DNA from 4 places in the Paenibacillus sp. sptzw28 genome. Region 1 is predicted to be linked to each of the others. Evidence: riboswitches for the same ligand, from Rfam matches in the RefSeq annotation. Region 1 holds a riboswitch; each other region holds the start of a gene.
What was found. Region 1 has a riboswitch for cyclic di-AMP ahead of KZ483_RS22525 (3D domain-containing protein). Riboswitches for the same ligand answer to the same signal wherever they lie in the genome.

Region 1 (5,620 bases):
CGGAGGTTTGACATCAGTATAACCAATGTTAAAATATAACCAACGGTTATACTCTTGGGAAGGTTGTGTAATGAATGACAACAAGGCGAAAGCAGTTGACGGAAGAGATGAAGGCGGGCATTCGCAGTGCTGCCGCTGCACTTTTCGCAGACAAGGGATTCGCTGCCGTAACGATGCGCGAGATAGCTAAAGCGGCGGGCTGTTCGCACACAGCCATCTATTTGTATTTCAAGAACAAGGAAGATCTGCTGCAGCAAATCGCGATACCGCCGTTAAAGGAAATGGAAGCCGCGATGCTCGGGAGGATGGCGGATCCTTCAGCTTCGCAAATTGATAGGCTGCTTGCCGTCTGCCGTGAGTTTGCTGTATTTTGCCTTACGAAAGGGAGCTTTTATCACGTCCTGATTACACCCGGAGCCGTCAGGATCGATGAGAAGGAGCCTGTTCTTGAAGTGAACCAAATCCGCAACAGATTGTTCGGTCATCTTAATGATGCGCTGAGTGACGCCGTCGGCGACGGTGCAGCCCGAGTCGATCCGGCTAAAGCTCTTAATCATGGAAGAATGCTTTTTTACTACATGCAGGGGTATGTGAACACTTATATCGGCAGTGAAGAGCCGACCGCCGCTTTACTGGAACGGACGCTGCCGATCTATTATGACGGTATACGGATATTTGTTGCCGGTATACAGCAAAGCATCCGGTAAACGGTTCCCAACGGTTTGTGGATGAAGGTTTGTAGGTGAAAGATGTTGAAACTTGTCTTTTACACAAAGGTTATTGGCAAAACATATCGAATTTATAGTTAATGCATTTTCCAACCGGGGGATGAGTACTGACGATGAACCAAGACTACAAATCGATATTTGCCGAATATTTTCACTGTATTGCAGAGGAGTCGCGAATTGGATTTTTTCTTATAGAGGAAGGCCGATTCATATTTGTCAACAAGTATATTGCAGACACCTTGGGATACACCGAGGAAGAACTGCTTCATATGGATCCGAAGGATATCATTTATTACCGCGATTTTTCGTTTTTTGAGGAAACAATTAAAAAGAGGTTGAATAACGAAAAAATAACAATCAACAAATGGTTAAGAGTTGTCAAAAAAGATAATTCGATTGTGTTCTGCGAGGCGAAGGCTTTCCCTGTTACACATAAAGAAAAGTCAATACTAATGGGAACCTTCCTCGATGTAACAGCTTCAATATTGGCCGATCAGATGCTTCGCGAGAATGATCTACGCTATCAGCGCTTGATAAGATATTTGCCTGAGCCTATCGTCGTCCACGACGGCGAGAAAATTTTATATGTTAATCTTGCGGGTTTAAAGCTTTTTGGCGTCTCGAACAAGGAGCAGCTTTTCTCCCGGCCTTATATGAGTCTTATTCACCCCGATTATCGGGAAATCACCAAGGAACGCTTCAGCAGAGTATACGTATCGGATGAACCGCTCGATTTTACCGAAAGCAAGCTTCTTGGATTGGATGGCCGCGTGATCGATGTTGAGGTTTCGAGTATACGGATCCATGATTTTCAGGGAAGACCCTTTGTGATCCAAAGCGTCTACCACGATTTGACTCAAAGAAAGAAGGAAGAGGAAGCGTTGATCCGCTCGGAAAAGCTGTCCGTCGTCGGTCAAATGGCGGCGGGTATAGCTCATGAAATCCGTAATCCGCTTACTTCGCTTAAAGGCTTTACGCAATTTCTGAAATCCAAAGTGAATCACAATCACGAGTATTTCGATATTATGCTGACGGAGCTCGACAGGATCAATACGATTGTCCAGGAATTTATGGCGCTTGCGAAGCCGCAGGCGAAACAGTACGCGGTACATGATTTGGCCAAAATTTTCGACAGCGTTACGACTCTCCTGGAGCCGCAGGCCATCATGAATAACGTGAGAATGACAACAAACTTCGATTCTGATGTTCCTTCGGTTTATTGCGACGAACACCAATTGAAACAAGTATTTATAAACCTGATGAAAAATGCTATCGAAGCGATGCCGGACGGCGGTAATCTGACGGTTTTTTTAATGCGCAACACCGAGGATTCCGTATTGATTCGGATTGAAGATCAAGGCGTCGGTATACCAAAAGAGCAGCTTGATCTGTTAGGCGGTCCTTTTTACTCTACAAAAAGCACCGGCACGGGACTTGGTCTAATGATTTGCTTTCGTATTATCGAGGCCCACCATGGTACGATTCGTTTTGCAAGTGAACCGGGACGTGGAACAACTGCAACGGTCGAGCTTCCGATCTGTGTTTCCTCGTGAGAGACAGCTTACTTTAACCACATTCTCAGCCGGAATTCTTCTGTTTTCGGGCACACAAGCAGACCGGAAGGCGTCGATACGATAATAAGGTCATGCACACCTATTATCAGTGCATGCTTATCGGCAATAAAGACCGTATTACCGCTTGCTTCCGTGAGCGTTACGCTGCCTTTACTCACATTCCCATTGGCATCCGGCGTCCAGTGGCGGCCGAGCACCGCCCACGAACCAATATCGTCCCAGCCGCATTGTACCGGTATACAGTACATCGATTCGGCCCGTTCCATGACGGCAAAATCAATGGAAAGCCGCGGCATAAGGGCATAGGCCGCCGATACATCGAGCGGGTGCTCAATAAGGCTGTTCCATATCGCCGGCTGGAATTGCTCCATTCGGCGGGCAAGAGTTGAGGGTTTGCAAACAAAAATACCGCTGTTCCAGTAAGTGCCGGGTTCGCGAATGAGCTTCTCGGCACGCTCTGCTGTCGGCTTCTCCATGAAGCGAAGAACAGGGAGAACGCTATCGGGCAGGTCTTCACCGGCTGCGGGCTCCTTTGTCTTCATATAACCGAATCCGGTTTCCGGGCGGGTAGGCTCGATCCCGAGCGTTACGATCGCACCGGGCCTCTTCGCCATTTCCGCGGCACGTCTCACGGCTGCAAGGAACGGCTCCTCCTCCGCTATATACTGATCCGAAGGCACGAATATCGCCGGCTCGTCGTCTCCCCTTTGCTGGAACCGAAACGCGGCAAGAGCAATGCAGGCTGCCGTATCCTTTTGCTCCGGCTCCAATATAAGCTGGTCCTGCGTGAATTCCGGAAGCTGTTCTTCCAGGAGCGGCAGATAGCGGGCGGGTGCTATTATATACAACCGGGAGCTCGAGACAATTTTGCGAAAGCGGCTAACCGTCTCCTGAATCAAAGTCCGTTCGGAGTGAAAGGGCAAAAATTGCTTTGGCATTGAGTCGACGCTTCGCGGCCAGAATCTGGTACCCTTGCCGCCTGCCATAATAACCACATTCATGGTTTGAACCACCTCCCGAATAACGAAAAACATAGTACGCTCATATTTTAGTGACATTATATTCGCCCCGAAAACGGCATTTGTACGTTGTAAATAAGTGGGCTGGTCGTATTTACCGGTTTCAATACAGGGCATGATGTGATATTCTCTTACGCGAGCCGAAACTAATCGTACGGGGGACTTTCAGGAAGTACAAGCGAGTATTTCCTGCGGAAGATCATTCAATGGGATGATCTCACGCTCGGGGTGAATCGCTGCGCGGCCAATCCGCAAGGCGTAGGGTTGATCTCCTCAATCCGAATCCGACAACTAACCTCGTAGGCCGCATGCATAAACGGGCGTCATCAACCGCAATTTTTTCATATCGAAGCGGTAGTTCGTTTGGCGATGACGGAGCCTGCTCCTGCCAAAAATGGTCACACCGGCAGAGCGGGGGTCCGTAAATAAAAAGGAGGAAGAAACGTTGTTTAAAAATTGGAAAAAGGGCGCAGCAGCAGCCGCGCTTAGCATTGCTATTCTCATTAACGCCAGTCCGGCACATGCCGCCGCGGCGTATAAAGCGTCCGACAACGACACGTTCTGGAAATTATCCAAACGCTTCGGCGTCCAGCTTGAACGATTGATGAAAGCCAACCCGAAGGTGGATCCGCTCAATATTTACAAAGGCCTCTCCATCGTTATACCGGGCGCTCCTATTAAGGCAAAGAATGATTCCGGCCAGTCGGCAGTTAAGATCAAGAAATCAGCGGGCGGTAAAGCCGAGGGCAACGATATCGTGCAGGTGAAGGGGCGTTCGTACAGCTATTCGGACGTCATTCAAGCCAAAGCGAGCGCTTATACCGCAGCGGCCTCAGAGAATGGCTGGGGACCGGTCGATTATTTCGGGAACCCATTAAAGCTTGGCACGATCGCGGTTGACCCCAAGCGGATACCGATGGGCAGCAAAGTTTATATTACCGGGTATAACCATGACGGGTTACCGGTTGGAGGCATGATAGCGGTCGCAACCGATATGGGGAGCGCGATTAAAGGCGACAGGATTGATATATTCTTGCCGCAATCGCAGAAAAAGGCGCGTCAGTTCGGATACCAATATGTCAAAGTGTTTGTTTTAAACAAATAAATGGACATAGGCATGTAAGTGAAAGCCGGCAGCACAAACGGCGTCCCCTCGGGGACGCCGTTTGTGCTTTTAACCTTTGCTGTTGCGCGAAGCCGGCTTGCTTAGAAGATCGGGCAGCGTGACGATCTGGTACCCTTTGCTTCGAAGCAGCTTGATAAGCTTGGGTAAGGCTTTTACCGTGCCTGATAAATCCTGGCCGACTCCCCCGCCGGCATGCTGCAGAATAATGGATCCCGGCTGCAATGTCTTCTTGATGTTTACAAGGATATGGCTGCTATCGGTACCGCGCCAGTCGACTGAGTCAACGTCCCAATTTACTACGATGTACCCGTTTTGCTTTAACCATTCAATCTGGCTGGGCATGATTTCACCATAGGGAGGCCGGACTAGTTTCGGACTGTAGCCGACAAGGGGACGCAGAATCGCATCCGTCCGAACAATTTGACGTTTAAAGGAGCCCAGCGGGATGCGTGAAAAAACCGCGTGATTGAGGGAGTGATTACCGATAATGTGGCCTTCCCGGCGCATCCGCCGAACTATCGACGGATAAGCGGCAGCGCGTGAGCCGACGACAAAGAAGGTGGCTCTCACTTTATATCGGGCCAGTATGTCCAGCACCTGCGGCGTATAGCGCGGATCGGGCACATCATCGAAGGTCAGCGCTACTTTTCGGGCACTCCGCGGGCCGCCTATGATGAAAGTTCCGGGGTATCGTTTTTGAAGCGATACCCATGACATCGCCTGGACGCGGCGGCGTTTTTTATGATGCTTCCGCTTTCGAGATAACTGGAAGGATGCCGAGGATTCCCTGGCCTCCTTCTCACGCGCAAGATCCTGCTGTGATGATGGCTGTGCCATGCTTGCCGCCTGTTTGGTGGTATTACGTGTGGGGGAAGGGCCAGGACTATACCAAGCATCCGATTCTATCGAAGGGCAAAGCGCCGTTAATGCCGCAAGCAGCAATATACCGGCCTTTTGCATGCGGCGGTTCGATTGCATACCGGACTCCCTCCCGCTAACTCCACCTCCACGGAAGGCACAGACCCAAGCGGGAAGAGCACCTGTTCTGTTGGTTCGTGCAGAGCGTTAGCCGCTTCTTCATGAGTAACATGGTATTGTTGGTTGAATTATTATTCCCTTCCTGATTTCCTTCATGCATGGCGCGGGGATTACATCGAATTGGGCGGGGAGAAA
Region 2 (5,620 bases), 1.5 Mb from region 1:
AAAGTACATGCTGCATCCGTTAATTCATGGGACTGGGATCTTCTTAGAGGCAGACCGTTCTTAGCCCGTCTCAAAGGGCTTCTGAAACCAAAATACAATATTCTCGGGGCTGACATAGCGGGACGGATTGAAGCGGTCGGTAGCAACGTAAGGAGTTTTCTTCCAGGCGATGAAGTGTTCGGGGACCTCTCCGGATGTAGTTGGGGCGGATTCGGGGAATATGTATGTGCGGATGAAAATGCATTATCGCTTAAGCCTGCCGGTATGACATTCGAGGAAGCCGCAGCCATACCGCAAGCGGGAGTCTTAGCCTTATAGGGACTTCGTGATAAAGGACAGATTCAGAAAGGACAGCAGGTATTAATTAACGGTGCGGGCGGCGGTGTGGGTACGTTTGCGGTGCAGATTGCCAAATCATTCGGGACTTGCGTAACAGGCGTGGACACCACAAGGAAATTGGATATGCTGCAATCGATTGGTGCAGACCGGGTTATTGATTACACGCAGGATGATTTCACCAATAATGGGCAGAGTTACGATCTGATTCTTGATGTTGCTGGATATCGCTCAATTTTCGATTACAAGCGTGCATTAAGTCCGGGCGGCACTTATGTCATGGTGGGAGGCTCCATGGCCCGAATCTGCCAACTCATGCTCCTGGGACCGTGTGTTTCAATGGCAGGGAGCAAGAAAATGGGTATCCTTGTTCACAGGACAAACAAAAATGACCAAAATTTTTTCAAGGAGCTTTTTGAAGCTGGCAAAGTAGTTCCTGTTATAGATAGACGGTATCCGTTAAGCGAGGTTGCTGAAGCTCTCAGGTATCTTGGAGAAGGTCACCCCAAAGGAAAAGTCGTCATTAATATGGAGATGTTATAGCAATTCATTGCTTGCTCCGGCAGCTTCATCAACAAGAAAAATATTACAAATTGTCCCTAGAATAGATCCGGGGCGAAGCAAATAAAATGTAATAATCGTTTGAAGAAACGGCTCCGGTAATCGTAAAAATGTAAGGTCTTAAGCGTGTAATACAAAAGAGGGAGTGAACTCAAAGAATGCAGTGCCAATGGAGAGTGATTTCGGAAAATAAGATTCCGGCTCATAAATTCAACGCAATGACGATCTTTGGCGGAATGTGACTGCAATGCAATTATGGATGGCAAAAGAAATCATTCAGTCAGCGGAGCTGGAAGCACATCGAATTGGCGTGCCTATGGTGATTTCAGTTGTAGATGCAGGAGGCAATCTGACCGCGTGTTACAAAATGGACCATGCTTTACTGGCAAGCATCGATATAGCAACCAATAAAGCATGGACATCGGTAGCCATGAAAATGCCGACTGCAGATTTGGCCAAAATGGCACGCCCCGGAGGGTCCCTTTACGGCATCCATTCGACAAACCGAAATCGTATTGTATTATTTGGCGGAGGGATTCCGTTACTCCAACAACATCTTTTGATTGGCGGACTTGGTGTTAGCGGCGGTTCAGTCGAGCAGGATGTTCTTGTTGCAGAGGCGGTTAGAGTTAATTTTGAGCGAACGTATGGGTGATTATTAAGGGTGAAGTTTTTAACCAAATAACAAAAAGTAGTTATAAGCCGGGAATTGCGCAGCAGCCTATCGGAAGACCAAAATACAACATTAAAGGTCGCGGAAATCGCGGCTTTTTTGTGTTACTTGGTACTTTTGTATTGCGGATATGAAGAATCCGTCAATTATTAAGCCCTGAATGTTATTCAGTCTATCTAAGGGGAAACTCGTATCGGGAAACGTTGTACTGGCAGAGATAGCTGAATAGTGCGGCAATTTAAGAGAATGAACGATAATACTGCCCTTCACATACCACTAGAACAATATTATATAATGTATCCGCATACATTCGTTAAAGCATCATAAAATCGATGCTTTTTGAGTTTATTGGCCGTTTTACAGTGGTTGTTCAAAGCGGTATAATCGTCTCATCTCATAACTCGCTGAATTTCTGAGGAAAACGGGGGAACCGAAGGAGCTCATTATATGACGTCATGGGGTGAATCAGTGCTGTATGGTGCGCACTGTAGGGCGACTCTAACAGCCCGAATCCGGCAGCTAACCTCGCAAGCGTTTTTGGAGAAGGTGAGACGACTTGGGTTATTACAGCCGTAAGATGCCTTGCGGTTTTTTTGTGTGGTAAAAAACAGTAAATTTGGGAAGGGTAAGGATATCTAAAACAACTGATTTTCTAAAAGAAGGGGTAGGGATAACGTATTATGCGGCAAGTTTATTTCTCAGGCGGCGGTGGTCGGGAATGTTAGTGGCACTCAAACGAATCTTGATCGGAAGGCCGCTCAAATCCAACGAATTAGGGGAACAGAAGCTAAACAAAACCAAGGCGCTTGCCATTTTGTCTTCCGACGCATTGTCGTCTGTAGCTTACGGACCGGAACAGATTCTACTGGTTCTGATTACGATCAGCATTGCAGCATTCTGGTATTCGATTCCGATAGGAATCGGTGTATTGATCCTGTTGGTGGCTCTTATTTTGTCGTATCGACAAATCATCTTTGCGTATCCGCACGGCGGTGGGGCGTATGTTGTTTCCAAAGAAAATCTGGGTAAATATCCCGGATTGGTCGCTGGCGGTTCTCTGCTTGTAGATTATATCCTGACAGTGGCCGTTAGCGTATCCGCAGGAACAGATGCCATCACTTCCGCCTTCCCAACCTTGCACGAACATACTGTTGGCATCGCAGTTGTATTTGTTATCCTGATTACACTGCTAAATCTTCGTGGTGTGACGGAATCCGCTTCAATTTTGGCCTACCCGGTTTACTTGTTTGTTCTCGCTCTCTTTATTTTAATCGGAGCAGGTTTGTATAATATCGCCAGCGGCGGAGTTTCTGCGGCGCAGCATGCACCGATCGGGACACCTGTAATGGGGATCAGTCTGTTTCTGCTTCTAAGAGCCTTCGCATCCGGGAGTTCGGCGTTGACAGGTGTTGAGGCGATCTCGAATGCAATACCCAACTTCAGAGATCCTGCACCGAAAAATGCGGCCAGAACACTAACAGTGATGGGCATATTGTTGGCACTGCTGTTCTCCGGCACCGTGTTCCTGGCTTACTATTACGGCATTACACCCATAGTGGAAGCCACAGTCGTTTCTCAAATCGCCGAACAAACTTTTGGCCGGACTTTCATGTATTTCTTTATCCAAGGTACAACGGCATTGATTCTTATTCTGGCCGCGAATACCGGTTATTCAGCGTTCCCTTTACTGGCAGTCAATCTTGCCAAGGATAAGTTTATTCCGAGGATGTTTGCCGTTCGCGGGGATAGACTGGGTTACTCGAATGGAATTATAATGCTCGGGGTTCTTTCCATTTTACTGATATTAGCATTTAAAGGGCAGACCGAACAGTTAATCCCGCTCTACGCCGTAGGCGTGTTTATTCCGTTTACATTGTCCCAGAGTGGAATGATGCTGAAATGGATTCGGCAAAAGCCCCCCGGATGGGTACCAAAGCTGATCATTAATACTACAGGCGCCTTCATTTGCCTGACGGTTACATTCGTATTCTTCTTGACGAAATTCACGCAGATTTGGCCGATACTGATTTTTCTGCCGCTTATCGTGCTCGCGTTTCACCGGATTAATAAACACTATGAGGCGGTCGGCGAACAGCTTCGGCTTACCACATGCGAACCGGCCGTTCCAATAGAAGGTAATGTCATCATTCTACCCGTAGCCGGTATCACACATGTAGTGGAACACTCTGCAAATTACGCCAAATCGCTGGGAGCGGATCAGATCATTGCAGTGTATATCCCATTCGAGCGTGAGGACGAGGCGAAGTTCGAGGAGAAATGGTCCAAATGGATGCCTGATGTCAGGCTGGTAACTCTGCATTCGCCATACCGCAGCATTATCCAGCCGCTGATGAAATTTATCGATACGGTAGAGCGGAAGGCCAGAGAATCAAATTACCAAGTCACTGTCATTATTCCGCAATTCATTCCGAAAAAGGGGTGGCACAATATCCTGCATAACCAAACAAGCTTTACCATTCGTGCCGCACTGCTTTATCGGAAAGATGTAATCGTTACAACCGTTCCTTATCATCTCAAAAAATAATCTGGGCCTTGGTAATCGTAAAGCTATGGATCCCTATAGAAAATGCAGGCAGCTGTCATAAGACAGCTGCTTTTATTTTTAATTGCTGCGATGTATTCCATTTAATCCGGAAAATCTGCGATTCGTGTAGATTGAAGGAATAAAGTGCTAGAAACAAAGACTTTATTTTCAAGCACAGGACTGACATACTGTTGATATAAAAGGACTATCGAACTATAGATACAGGGGGAAGAGAATGGAAAACGGAGCACGAGTATCCTGTCCGCAGTGCGGCAGCGATATGCCGGTCATACCAGGGTACGTGACGTGGTGCGATCAGTGTGATTGGAACTTGAACCCCGAGCGCGTTTCGTCACACGAACGGCTTGCGGATAAACTAAATCGGAAGATTGGTGTTCGGGCAGTCCAGCGGTTATACGACAGCATAATGACTGCGGGCGTCGAATTCAGGATTACACCTTCCATTGTCGCTGCATATCTGGCGGCAACCGTGCTTCATGGTTTGACAATCCTGCTGTTTTACCTTGGCATCGAAAGACTCGTAACGCCTTACAATTTCGGCGAGTTTCTATCAGGCTTACTTATGACGGCAGTGGCCTTCGAAATCCGACCGAGATTTTACAGGTTCAAACGAAAGCCGATCCATAGGTCAGATTACCCGGTGATTTACGAGCTGCTCGACGAATTGGCTGAACGAACCGGGGCGCGAAGAATCGATAGCGTCGTCGCCCTGCCTGAATTTACCGCCTTCTTTATGCGTTCCGGCTTGCTTCGGAAAAGGTTGATCGGAATCGGTATTCCGCTGTTTGCGGGTCTAACCGTACAAGAGAAAATTCATGTACTGGCCCACGAAATGGCCCACAACGCACATAATGACAATACAAGAAATTGGTATGTGGAAAGCGCATTATATTTTTTATCCCAAAACCGATTACTCGGAACTTTTCGGTCCTCTCGACACCCTTATGGCTAAGATTCGATTGGGTATGGCCAAGTTGGTCGAACTGCTGTGGTATTTAATAAGCTTGCCGTCGTGGAAAGAAAGCCAGCGACTCGAATACCACGCCGACAGCCTTGCCGTTCATATCAGCGGTAAGAGTGCAGCACTGTCCGCCCTTGAGAAGCTTCACTTCGAACCTACCTTCTATATCGCCTTTGAGAAGGTTGCCAAGTACAAATACAACAACGATTTGTTCGGTGAATTTCGTAATGCGGTAAATCATGTTCCCGAAAGGGAAATCAAAAGAATTCGTCGGATCACGCAAAATGCGGAGTATCGGTTCGATACCACCCATCCTCCAACCGCCCTGAGAAAAAAGTATATCGAACAATGCAATGCCGGTAATCTCGCACTAGTTCTTGATCCCGCCCGGGAAGCCGAATTCGAAGCTGAATTCCGTCGGTTGGAGCAACGCATTCAGCGGGAGCTTCTTGACGATTACCGTACTTGGATGGCGCCGTACATTTGAGCCGCAGCACTTCGTGGATTTATCGCGAGTTTTCCG
Region 3 (5,620 bases), 1.3 Mb from region 1:
CTCCTCGCTGCGGAGCCGCTTCTGCCACATCGGCGTTCTCGTGAAGCTGCGCGAGAGCAGAAGTGAAGTTTCGGCAATGCGCCGAAAAGCGATGGCAAGCAGCGGAGAGCCGGAGATCGCCTCCGACAAAAGGGACTCAATGCTGTCGGGTGTAATGTGCCACAGCGTCTGCAGCCACGATGCGTCCCACTCCGGAAGCACCAGCTCGATGCCGTTATCCTTGGCGTTGCCGTACATTTTATAAGGGAGCAGCCTCTCGAATTGATGCTCGATTGCAAGCAGCCACGTCCGGTTAATACGGCGGCCGAACGGGTTATGAATAATCACGCGCGTCTGGTTCATCAAATCGCGGTAATGCTCGATGACGATGCGCCGGCCCGTCGGCAGCCCGAGCGCACGGTGCTGGGACCGGACGAGCTGGGTCAACTCGGAAGCGGAGGCTCCGTCCAGGCCGTATTCGGCATCCAGCCAGCGGATAACGGCATTCTCCGTTTCGCGCTCATGGACGGACGGCTCGGCTTCGGCGGAAGAGCGCCCGGCAGCCGGCTCATGAGAGCTGGCGAGCGCCAGCCGCTGCTCCAGCTCACCGAGAAAATGACCGAGCTTGAGCCCAAGCTCGTAGCCCCGACCGCCCGGTTCGGCACGCCAGAACGGTATTTCGCTGAACCGGTTCGGCGCTTCCTTCACATATACCCGGTCATTCTCAATTCCGCTGATCATCCACGAGGCCGTGCCAAGCTGAAACACGTCACCGACGCGGCTCTCGTGAATATATTCCTCATCAAGCTCGCCAAGATGAATTCGGCTCTCCGCATGGTGAACCGGATAAGCCGAGCTTTGCGGAATCGTTCCGGCCCCTGTTACGGCTGCCATGGCGGTATTGGCCCGCTTGTGCAGCAGCCCGCTTGCGCGGTCCCAGTTGAGCAAAGGTTTGGCAAACGGATAGAAGCCCGCGAGCACCTTGAGCGCAGCCTCGAGACGTTCGCGCGGGAAGCTCCGATAGCATTCGCTCCGCGCGATGAGTCCGAGAAGTTCGCTGACAGAGATATCTGCTGCGGCGACAATTGCGGTCACCTGCTGGGACAGAACGTCCAGCGGCTCGAGCGGCAGGACGATCTCCTCGATCTCGCGCCGCGCAATGCTGCGGCAGAGCACGGCCGATTCCGGCAGATCGCCGCGGCTGCGCGCAAGAATGAAGCCGCGGCTTACATCGCCGACGGCATGTCCGGCTCGGCCGATGCGCTGAATGCCGGCGGCCGCCTCCTTGGGCGAATCGACCTGGATCACGAGGTCGACATGGCCGACGTCAATGCCGAGCTCAAGCGACGAGGTTGCGACCAGGCAGCGCAGCTCGCCTGCCTTGAGCATGCGTTCGACCTCGAGCCGCCGCTCGCGCGACAAGCTCCCGTGATGGGCGCGCGCCATCTCGAAGCCCGCGTGCTCGTTCAGCCTTAGTACGAGCCGCTCGCACAGCCGGCGGCTGTTGACGAAGAGCAGCGCCGATCGGCTTTCGTTCATGAGCTGGAAGAGGCGCTCCACGATCGGCAGCCAGACCGCGTCGCGGGTCTTGGCCGGTCTGCTGAGGTCCGGCATTGTAACGCGGACCTGCATCGACTTGACCATCGCGCTTTCGACAATGGCAACCGGGCGCGGTATGTAGCCGAAGGGATGCGGCTCGCTTGAGTTACCCTGCGGACCGCGAGCCGATTCCCAGCCCCCGAGAAAGCGGGCGACACGCTCCAGCGGCTTCTGCGTCGCGGAAACCCCTATGCGCTGCACCGGTTTTGGACATAGCCCGGACAACCGCTCAAGGGAGAGAGACAAGTGGGCGCCGCGTTTGTCACCGGCGAGCCCGTGTATTTCGTCGACGATGACCGTTCCGACCGTCCGAAGCATGCCGCGTCCCTTGTCCGAGGTGAGCAGCAAATAAAGCGATTCGGGTGTCGTGACGAGAACATCGGGCGGTCTGCGCACCATCTTTGCACGGTCACTCGAGGATGTGTCCCCCGTACGGACGGCGGAACGAACATGAGGCCATGTCGAGCATTCGACTGCTTCCTCTTCCGGGCGGTATTGATCTATGGCATCCATGAAGCCGACCAAATGGTGCTGGATATCGTTGTTGAGCGCTTTGAGCGGAGTAATGTAGAGCACACGCACGCCGGACGGCCAGCTGCGGCCTTCGCTTGCCGCGAGAATTTTATCTTGAGCGATCCGGTTCAGGCAGGGCAGCAGCGCAGCGAGCGTTTTGCCGGAGCCTGTCGGTGCGGCTATCAGGGTGTGCCTGCCGGCCATAATGGAGTCCCATGCTTCAAGCTGGACATCCGTCGGCCTGCCGAACGTCTGCGTAAACCAGCCGGCAAGCGTTGGGTGAAAGACGGATAGAGCCGGGGAAGACTTGGACATAAGTGCATCATCTCCTGGGTAAGAATCGAAAGCTCCCTTTAATATGGTTCAATGGAAGCAAGGTTTCAGCCTATCTTCCCGCTCTGCGGAAGAATGCTGCGCTGTTCACGGTCCAATGATGTTTATTCTTGCATTATACCCGTTTTTGGTCAGTTTGCGAGCAGCGGTTCATATGTATAAGATAACAGCTTGCAAATCGCAGCGGGGGGTAGTAAGTGTGGGAAGATGGCTGAACAGCCTGGAAGCAAGATGGAACGAATGGGCACAGGTGGAAGAAGCGATGAGCCGGACGTTGGCAGGAAGATCGATCCTTCGCGTTGCAGGACCGCGTACGCCCAGGCTCAACTCATCCGGAGTAAGAACGGTCCCCGCAGCCGATCTGACAAGAGTCGCCGGGACCTATGAAGCGGGACTTGCCTGCTTTTGCCTGGGTGAGCTTGCGGCGGAGGACCGGGCGGATTTCCTTACTAAACTGCATGGGCGGTTAAAGGAGGGAGCGACGGCGGTGTTTGCCGACCGGCGAAGTGAAGGGTGTGGGGCGGCGTTTGAGCTGCATGAACTGTTCGCTCCGGTCGGGACGAAACTCGATATTCAGGTCGGGCGCACATTTTGGTGGGTTCGCTATGAGCTGCGGTAAAACGGCCACTCGGCCACTGTGTTTCACTCATCCACCTATCGGTTACTAAAAAGTAGAAGTCCGAACGCAAAAGCAGGACCGCGGCTTTGATGTCCGAAAGGACAAAACAAAGCTGCGGTCCCGCATGCGCATCGCAATCGATGCCGAGCACGGTTTAGCCGGCGTCTCCGCCGCCGTCCGGCTCATCGGACGGTTCATCGGCATATTTTTCAAAAGTTTCAGGGCTCATAACGCGGCGAGCAGTAACATAGCGTTTACTGTAGTAAGAGTCGCTGAGGCCGCTGATGGTTACCCCTTTGCTGGAGGAAGAATGGGCGAATTTGCCGTCTCCAACATAAATGCCGACGTGCGAAATGCCTCTGCCGTTCGTATTGAAGAATACGAGGTCCCCCGGGAGCAAGTCGTCTTTCGCGACTTTCTTGCCCAGTCTGGCTTGCGACCCGGATTGGTGCGGGAGATCAACGCCGAGTTTGTTAAACACGTACATTGTAAAGCCCGAACAGTCAAATCCGTTTGTTGTCGTCCCGGCAGAGCGGTAAGGCGTGCCGATCACATCACTGATCACTCCGTCCATTCTGGAATTTGCGAAAACGCTTCCAGCCTGGAACATCAGCATCAATGCTAGACCGATGAGAACTGCAGAAACCTTTTTCAAAAAATGTTGCTCCTTCCGGTGCCTACGAGGTTAGCTGTGGGGTTCGGTTGAAGGTTCCCTATGACCGGCTCTGACATTCGAATGGACCGAATGCCCGGGTCAATTCACCCAAGATGGTTCCCCCGTTTCCCGATAAGGGAATTCGGCAATTTTTTCATGCTGGCATAATTATTCTGTTTTTTTATCGAATCTCCTTCTAATTTCACAATTTGTTCACAAATTAAAATTATTAGAGTGAAACTTTTTGACAAATTCATTCGTTGCGTATTGCGACAATGCAAATATGAAGCCCGGGAAGTATCCCGGGCCTCATATTTTATAGAATGAAGCAGGAAGCCAGGCATGTCCGGTTGCAATACCGGGGTATGTCTGGCTTCCTATGTCTAATTGAATGAACCGTACGCCAATCGACAAAAATCCGCTATCCGGACTAAATCTGCTTGGACTGCCACACATCGTACTGCGACGCTACGGTCCATACTTTCATGATCGTCCGTACAAGCTGGTAGCTTTGATGCAGAATCAGCGCCGCAAGCCCGGCCCACAGCATGGAGGCGGATGCGATCATTATGTTGAGTGCCAGCCCGAAGCCCCACATAATCAGCGAGATGCCGGCGAAAGGGAGGAAATGCCGCAGGCCGCTCCACAGCGAGCGGAACATTCCGCCCCCCGATACCGCGCCGAACTGCATCGCGAGAAACAGCAAGTGAAGCAGTACCGCCCATGCCAGCCAGCCGCCGGCCCAAGGACCGGCCGTTTGTGCGAGATCGGTCCAGCTGCCGCTGCCAAGCAGCGTTTCCAATCCGTGCGGGAGGAGCCAGAAACCGGGTGCAAGCGCAAGCGTGGTCTCTATGATATAGAGTAGTGCGACCGGCTTCCAGACGGTACGAATTCCTTGCAGAAACTTCGTGCCCCCGTCATCCCTCGTATAGTGAAGCGAATGGATAAGCCCTGCGTTCAGGAACGGCGTCAAGAGCATTCTGGCCGCAAGCAGCCCCGCAAACATCCAGACATACGGACGAATAAGATCGGTTTTCAGAAGCTGGAACTGCGCTTCGGTCAGAAACAGCTGTACTGCGCCGTCCGCCGTAGAGCTGTCGGGAAACCTTTTCAATAGCGGCACGACGATGCCTTCTATCATCCTGTAGAGAACGAAGCCCCATACCAGCTCATATACAAATAATAGAATGATAATATAAAAGTGTTTGGCGGTAAGCCGCCAGCCCTGCTTTATGTGATTGTTCATGCGATTGTCCACCTCCTTCAATTGTCATATTTACGTTCGGCGCGGCTACCACGCGAGCGATGCGAACAGTCCTTCGATCAGCTTTGTGAATCCAACGCTCCAGCGTGTGCGGGTTTTCTCCGGAAGCTCGGCTTTCATAAAGTTATTGATATGCTTGTTATCGAGCACATTGTTGTTTTGCGGATCGACGACCGCCCAGACCAGCGGGGAGGCGGATACCATTTTATATTGAATATGCGTTTCCTGGCCGTTCCACACCCTCGGCATCGTGGTTCCGTCTGCGAACTGAAAGATAATCGGCGCTGGTCCGAAGCTGCCGCCCTGCCTGCGGATCAACACGACGGATTCGTACTGCTTGACGCCGTTCTGAATGACAGGCCGCACATGAATCGATTCGACGGAATAGTCGGACATCTGATTGCCGTAGACGAATTGGCTGAAATAATCGTTCCATTTGGTCTTCGTCACCTGTTCGACGACACGTTGGAAATCGGCGGTGGAGGGATGCTTGAATTTATATTTCTGGAAATAAGTGCGCATGATTTTGCTCATCGTTTTTGCTCCAACCTGCTTTTCAATGCCGAATAAGACGAGTTTGGCCCGCATATATACATTTTCAGCATAGCTGTTGTTGCTGTGATAGGACCACGATACCTGCTTAAGCGGAGCCGGGTCG
Region 4 (5,620 bases), 2.7 Mb from region 1:
ACTCCCACGATTGCCCGGAAGCCGGAAAGAAGTAACGGTGATCGCCTGGGATTTCGACCAGAAAGGCCGCGCCGGGACCGAGCTTGTGCGTCTGCTCGCCAATACGGATGCATCCGCTCCCTGCAAGCGTGTATTGAAAAAGCAGAAGGGGACCGTCAGTCCGTTTCAAGCCGTCCCAATTATAATCTGTTGATGTAATTCTTTCCTGGCCGATTGCAAATAATTCAAATAAGGGATGCGGGGGCTGTTCGGAAAAACGGAATCCGATGACCGAATAGTTGGAGGGTTGCTCCGTCATGCGAAAATCCTCCTTGGGACTCATTCATAATCTATTGTCTATGCAGATAGCGTATCAGAACAGCCGCCTTTTTTCATCCCGGCATACAGCAGGCCTGTCTCTTGTGGAGGAAGAGACAGGCCTGATTCTTGCACAGTGCAAATTTTTAAATCAATTTGTAAAGGGACGCTCCGTGAGGAGGGAGGTCTGCCTTCAGCGTATCCGTAACCGTACCGATATCCTTCCGGTTCCACAGATCCCTTGCCTGTTTCGGCGACCCTGCTCCTAATTGCTCGAGTGAAACGCTGACGGTCGCAGGTTCATCTCCGGCATTGAAAAGCGCAGCGTATATCGCCCCGTTATCATCTGAGGCAGTCCAAACGATACGCTCGCCGTCCCTATATACCTGCCGGGCACCGCTGCTGCTGCGGTGCATGGCCAGAACCTCTTCGTTCGTTAGCAGCGAAAGCGTCCATTCGTCATTGTCCCGCATCTCTCCGCCGAACATGAGCGGGGAACGGAAAATGCTCCAAAGCGTCATCATCGTGAGCTGCTCATCCTGCGTAAAGCGGGTCCAGCGGTCGGCGCCGCCGCCATCCACCGAACGGATGCCGAGATGCCCAAGCGGCAGCATGTCGCAATCCGGCCATTGTCCGGGGCCGACGTGCTCCGCCCACTTCTCGCACCGTTCGAACATGCCGTGCAGCAGCGGCCACAGATCCCAGAAATCGTCCGTCATCCGCCACATGTTGGCGCCAGCGATGAAGACGGAAGCGTATTCAAGCGGCGCCGGACCCGGAGAAAGACTTAACACCATCGGGCGGCCGCAGTTGTCGATTGCCTTGCGAATCAGACCGATTTCTTCTTTATGAATATGATAAAGGCGCGAAGCCGCGATATCGTCCACTTTGACGAAGTCTACGCCCCATTCGGCATACATCCGAAACAGGGAATCGTAGTAGGCCTGGGCTCCTTCTTTGGAAGCATCCACGCCGTACATATCCGTATTCCACGGACAGATCGAGTTCGTGTGGGCGATATCTCTGGCTGTAGCTGAAGTTCCCATTACAGGAGTGTCAGCGTGAACGGCTTGCCGCGGAATTCCGCGCATAATATGAATGCCGAATTTAAGCGATAGGCTGTGCACATAATCTGCGAGCGGCTTGAACCCAAGTCCGCCGGCTGCGGAGGGAAAACGGTTTGCGGCAGGTATAAGACGCGAGTATTCATCCATCTCCAGCGGAACAAAAGGCCGGTATTGGGAGGAAACCGCACCCGGCTCGTACCACTGAATATCGACCACGACGTACTCCCAGCCGTGCTGTTTCAAATGATTCGCCATATATTGCGCATTTCCTCTGATTTCCTCTTCACGTACAGCTGCTCCATAACAATCCCAACTGTTCCATCCCATCGGCGGTGTGAGAGCGATTTTCTGATGCTTCATGTCATCCATCCTTTATGCTAGAAGTTTTACTCCTTCAAGTGTAAAACAAGGAAGGCGACGTTTCCACCGTAATGTATTGCTCCAGCTTGTAAAATATTGCTGTCACACTCGGCAATGGATATATCTCCGGGCATTTTCGGATAACCTATCGGCTCTTCCGACACCACAAGCGTCAGCGTGCAGAGTAATACGAAAACGATACGCTCCCTTTTTAAACGGCGATTTATTTTGGGCCACTCATATAAGCCGATCAAAAAGAGAATAAAAGCAACAGACAATACCTTTGCCGTTACCAGCATTATTTCCCTCCATCCTTTTTTACAGCTAAAGGCGGCACGTATTCGCCTGGTCGTGCAATGTTCACATGGATATCATAATCGGTTTCGACCTGCCGGAACTGAGTGCCCCAGTTGTCCCGTGTCTGTTTCCAAATCTGAGGATATATTTGTTATAAAAAGCATCCGCATAGCCAAGAACGTCCGTATTGGTCTCTTTGTACCCGCGCAACCGTCTCCTTCGCCAATGGGGCAGAAATAAGCCCAGCCATTACCGCCGCTTCTCCGATAACAATCGCGCCGACAATACTCACCGCTGCCCCCACTTGCTTCGGGAGCCGTACTCCCGCTTCGCGAAGCGCCTCAAACGTCACTTCCATTATTAAAGCTTCGATAAGAGCCGGAAACGGCACCAATTCGTGGGCCGATGCGAAGCTAAGGATCAACTTTGTGGGCAGCATCTGTTGGTGAAAGGTCGTGATGGAGATATAAAAAGAAGGCAGGGTGAAAGCGGCAGTACCACAATGAACCATTGTTATAAACCGAAGAGATAATGAGATAGAGAGAGCGTTATAGAGTTCCTAAAAGATGTAAGCGCTGCAATCGATGCACGTGTGATGTAAAGGCAGTTTGCAGCATGTTAGTTATATTTACAAACCGACAGAGGAGGCGTAATATACGATTCATGAATTGAAATATTTTCATCAAATCGCTGAGTTTCCGTTAAGGAAAGCGGGGGAACCATGTAATGACGGCTTTCGATGTGAGAGTCGATAATCCGTCATTTGGGGTGAATCCTGGAGGAGCCAACTGACAAGGTTGCTTCTTCGGGTAGGGCTACTCTCACAGCCCGAATCCGGCAGCTAACCTCGTAAGTGTAGAAGGACAACATTCTGTTTCATTTCAGAATCTGGTTCTTCATTGTTGGGAGGATGATCTTGTGACTTTATCGGCCGCAGGGTAGATTCCCTATGCGGTTTTTTTTATTCAGCAAACGTCTTTTTCGCTGAATCCCTCTAATAAAGGAGGGAACGGGGGACCCGAACGGATTGTCTTATAATCCATGGGGTGAATCGCCCGGTTGCATGGCAACCAGGCGTAGGGCGACTCTCACGCCCGAATCCGGCAGCTAACCTCGTAAGCGTACCAGAGAGAGGCAACTTTTTAACGTGAATAGACACGGTTTTTTACTGTGCCTAGAAGCCGCGAGAAGAGTTCCTCTTCCAATGGCTTCTTTTTTGTTGCCTACTCCTGAAAACCAAGGAGGAGAAACGCGAATTGCAAGATTTGATTTTGGTTTCGGCGCCGAATATTCGAGGCGAAGACTTTATCAGGCAACTGAAAGACAAGCGTATTCCATTTGCTGTAATTACCCGCAATAAGGCGGAACATGAACGCATAATGACTCTTGGAGTAGAGCGCATCATAGCGGTAAATACAACCAAGGAAATTACATGGGCTGTTCCGGAGTTTCGGATCGGAAAGGTATATTTGTTTGAAAGCAGTCTTAACCTTTGCTGCCGGTATATACAAATATGCCGCAGCTGGACGACAAAGCCGATTTATGTCATAACGGACAGCTGCAATCCGAGGCTCGTATACAAAGGGCTTGGCGCCAATTATGTCATCCATACCAGCAGTAACGATATCTCTTTCCTTATAACCGATGATCTGTTGTCAGATGCGTAAAGGAGGCTTAATATGCTTGACCTATATATGATTTTGCTGCTTGGCGGCGCTTTTACATTATTCTACGGTTTTCTATCCTGGTGCAGCCAAGTCATTGATGAGGCAGGTGGAGAGCAATTATGATTGCAGTCTTGATTTTTACGTTATTTATTTTTCTTTATCTGGTTTATGCCTTGATTAATCCTGAAAAATTTTGATGATCAGACCGTTCTAAGGAGGTTGCCGGATGGGCATTTTGCAAATAGTGATCGTCTTGGCGGTGATTGTTTTACTAGTCAAACCGCTTGGGACGTACGTATATCATGTTTTTTCAAACGAGCCGAATCGCTTGGATAAACTATTCGGACCTTTCGAACGCATCCTGTATACGCTGATTGGCCTCAAGCAGCGAGCCGGCATGACATGGAAAAAGTATGCGCTCAGTTTTCTGCTAATGAATATCGTACTTGTTGCAGTCAGCTATGTGATTTTGCGTTTGCAGCAAGTGCTGCCGTTGAATCCTAACGGTATCGATAACATGGAGCAAACGCTGACGTTTAACACAGTCATCAGCTTCATGACGAATACAAACCTGCAGGATTACAGCGGCGAGACGGGGCTCTCTTACTTTTCACAGATGATCGTTATCATGATGATGATGTTCACATCGGCGGCGACGGGTTTCTCGGTTGCGATCGCTTTTGTTCGCGGTTTGACGAGCAAAGGGGAGACAATCGGCAACTTCTTCGAAGACTTCGTGAAGGCGCACACGCGGATTTTTATTCCGGCTGCCCTCATTCTCACGCTTGTAATGGTGGCGCTTCATGTGCCTCAGACGCTGGAACCGACGCTTAGCGTGACAACGCTTGAGGGCGCAGCGCAGCACATCGCGATCGGCCCGGTTGCATCGTTAGAGTCCATCAAGCATTTGGGCACGAACGGCGGCGGTTTCTTCGGAGTCAACTCGGCGCATCCTTTCGAAAACCCGAGTCCGCTGACGAATGTAATCGAAATTTTATCGATGTGGGCGCTGCCTGCCTCCTTGCCTTATACCTATGGTTTGTTTTCCAAAAACCGCAAGCAAGGCTGGGTCATATTCGGTGCAATGATGTCCATGTTTATCGTATTCCTTGTCATGATATATGCTGCAGAACTACGCGGCAACCCGGTGCTGAACAAGCTTGGCATCGACGCCTCACAAGGCAGTATGGAAGGGAAAGAGGTCCGTTTCGGCATTGCGCAATCGGCGCTATTCACGGCCGTTACGACCGCCGCAACAACCGGTTCGGTCGATAACATGCACGACACGCTCACGCCGATCGGCGGACTCGGAGCGCTTGCTCAAATGATGCTCAACTGCGTATTTGGCGGCAAAGGCGTCGGCCTTGTGAACATGCTGATGTATGCGATTTTGGGCGTGTTCCTTGCCGGGCTCATGGTTGGCCGGACGCCGGAGTTCCTGGGCCGTAAAATTGAGCCGCGAGAGATGAAGCTGATCGCCGTCGCGATTCTGACGCATCCGTTCATTATCCTTGTACCGACGGCTATCGCGTTCTTGACTGATCTCGGAAAAGGATCGATTACAAATCCCGGATTTCACGGCATTTCACAGGTGCTTTATCAGTATGCATCTTCCGGGGCGAACAACGGCTCCGGCTTCGAGGGGCTTGCCGATAACACGCCGTTTTGGAATATTTCAACCGGGATAGTCATGCTGCTTGGCCGGTATGTTTCCATGATCGCTATGCTGGCCGTGGCCGGTTCGCTAGTCCGCAAGCAGTGGGTGCCGGAGACGGTTGGGACGTTCCGGACGGACAATGGCTTGTTCATGGGTATCTTGATCGGAACAGTATTGATTATTGGAGCGCTGACGTTCTTGCCTGCTCTGGTCCTCGGGCCGATCGCAGAGCAATTGACACTTCGCTAACGGAACGGATGAGGTGAACCGACAAT

Region 2: linked by a shared signal. The riboswitch ahead of KZ483_RS15245 (APC family permease) and the one ahead of KZ483_RS22525 (3D domain-containing protein) in region 1 are both predicted to bind cyclic di-AMP.
Region 3: linked by a shared signal. The riboswitch ahead of KZ483_RS00560 (C40 family peptidase) and the one ahead of KZ483_RS22525 (3D domain-containing protein) in region 1 are both predicted to bind cyclic di-AMP.
Region 4: linked by a shared signal. The riboswitch ahead of KZ483_RS09755 (DUF4218 domain-containing protein) and the one ahead of KZ483_RS22525 (3D domain-containing protein) in region 1 are both predicted to bind cyclic di-AMP.

What each region holds. Positions count from the first base shown of each region.
Region 1 covers NZ_CP080545.1:4,912,697-4,918,316, reverse strand. The annotation lists gene KZ483_RS22540 (TetR/AcrR family transcriptional regulator) at 75-707, shown strand; gene KZ483_RS22535 (PAS domain-containing sensor histidine kinase) at 842-2,281, shown strand; gene KZ483_RS22530 (mannose-1-phosphate guanylyltransferase) at 2,290-3,303, opposite strand; cyclic di-AMP (ydaO/yuaA leader) riboswitch at 3,450-3,642, shown strand; gene KZ483_RS22525 (3D domain-containing protein) at 3,767-4,426, shown strand; gene KZ483_RS22520 (polysaccharide deacetylase family protein) at 4,496-5,425, opposite strand.
Region 2 covers NZ_CP080545.1:3,395,704-3,401,323, reverse strand. The annotation lists gene KZ483_RS28930 (NAD(P)-dependent alcohol dehydrogenase) at 1-318, shown strand, start outside; gene KZ483_RS28925 (NAD(P)-dependent alcohol dehydrogenase) at 385-879, shown strand; gene KZ483_RS15250 (GlcG/HbpS family heme-binding protein) at 1,145-1,552, shown strand; cyclic di-AMP (ydaO/yuaA leader) riboswitch at 1,963-2,120, shown strand; gene KZ483_RS15245 (APC family permease) at 2,289-4,115, shown strand; gene KZ483_RS15240 (M48 family metallopeptidase) at 4,351-5,088, shown strand; gene KZ483_RS15235 (hypothetical protein) at 5,081-5,584, shown strand.
Region 3 covers NZ_CP080545.1:133,668-139,287, reverse strand. The annotation lists gene KZ483_RS00570 (DEAD/DEAH box helicase) at 1-2,406, opposite strand, end outside; gene KZ483_RS00565 (hypothetical protein) at 2,579-3,043, shown strand; gene KZ483_RS00560 (C40 family peptidase) at 3,198-3,659, opposite strand; cyclic di-AMP (ydaO/yuaA leader) riboswitch at 3,703-3,856, opposite strand; gene KZ483_RS00555 (hypothetical protein) at 4,129-4,944, opposite strand; gene KZ483_RS00550 (M1 family metallopeptidase) at 4,990-5,620, opposite strand, start outside.
Region 4 covers NZ_CP080545.1:2,218,229-2,223,848, forward strand. The annotation lists gene KZ483_RS09735 (helix-turn-helix domain-containing protein) at 1-298, opposite strand, end outside; gene KZ483_RS09740 (glycoside hydrolase family 27 protein) at 444-1,724, opposite strand; gene KZ483_RS09745 (hypothetical protein) at 1,751-2,023, opposite strand; partial or broken gene KZ483_RS09750 (spore germination protein) at 2,245-2,562, opposite strand; cyclic di-AMP (ydaO/yuaA leader) riboswitch at 2,700-2,892, shown strand; cyclic di-AMP (ydaO/yuaA leader) riboswitch at 2,994-3,158, shown strand; gene KZ483_RS09755 (DUF4218 domain-containing protein) at 3,278-3,688, shown strand; gene KZ483_RS09760 (DUF2681 domain-containing protein) at 3,701-3,811, shown strand; gene kdpF (K(+)-transporting ATPase subunit F) at 3,808-3,885, shown strand; gene kdpA (potassium-transporting ATPase subunit KdpA) at 3,915-5,594, shown strand; gene kdpB (potassium-transporting ATPase subunit KdpB) at 5,619-5,620, shown strand, end outside.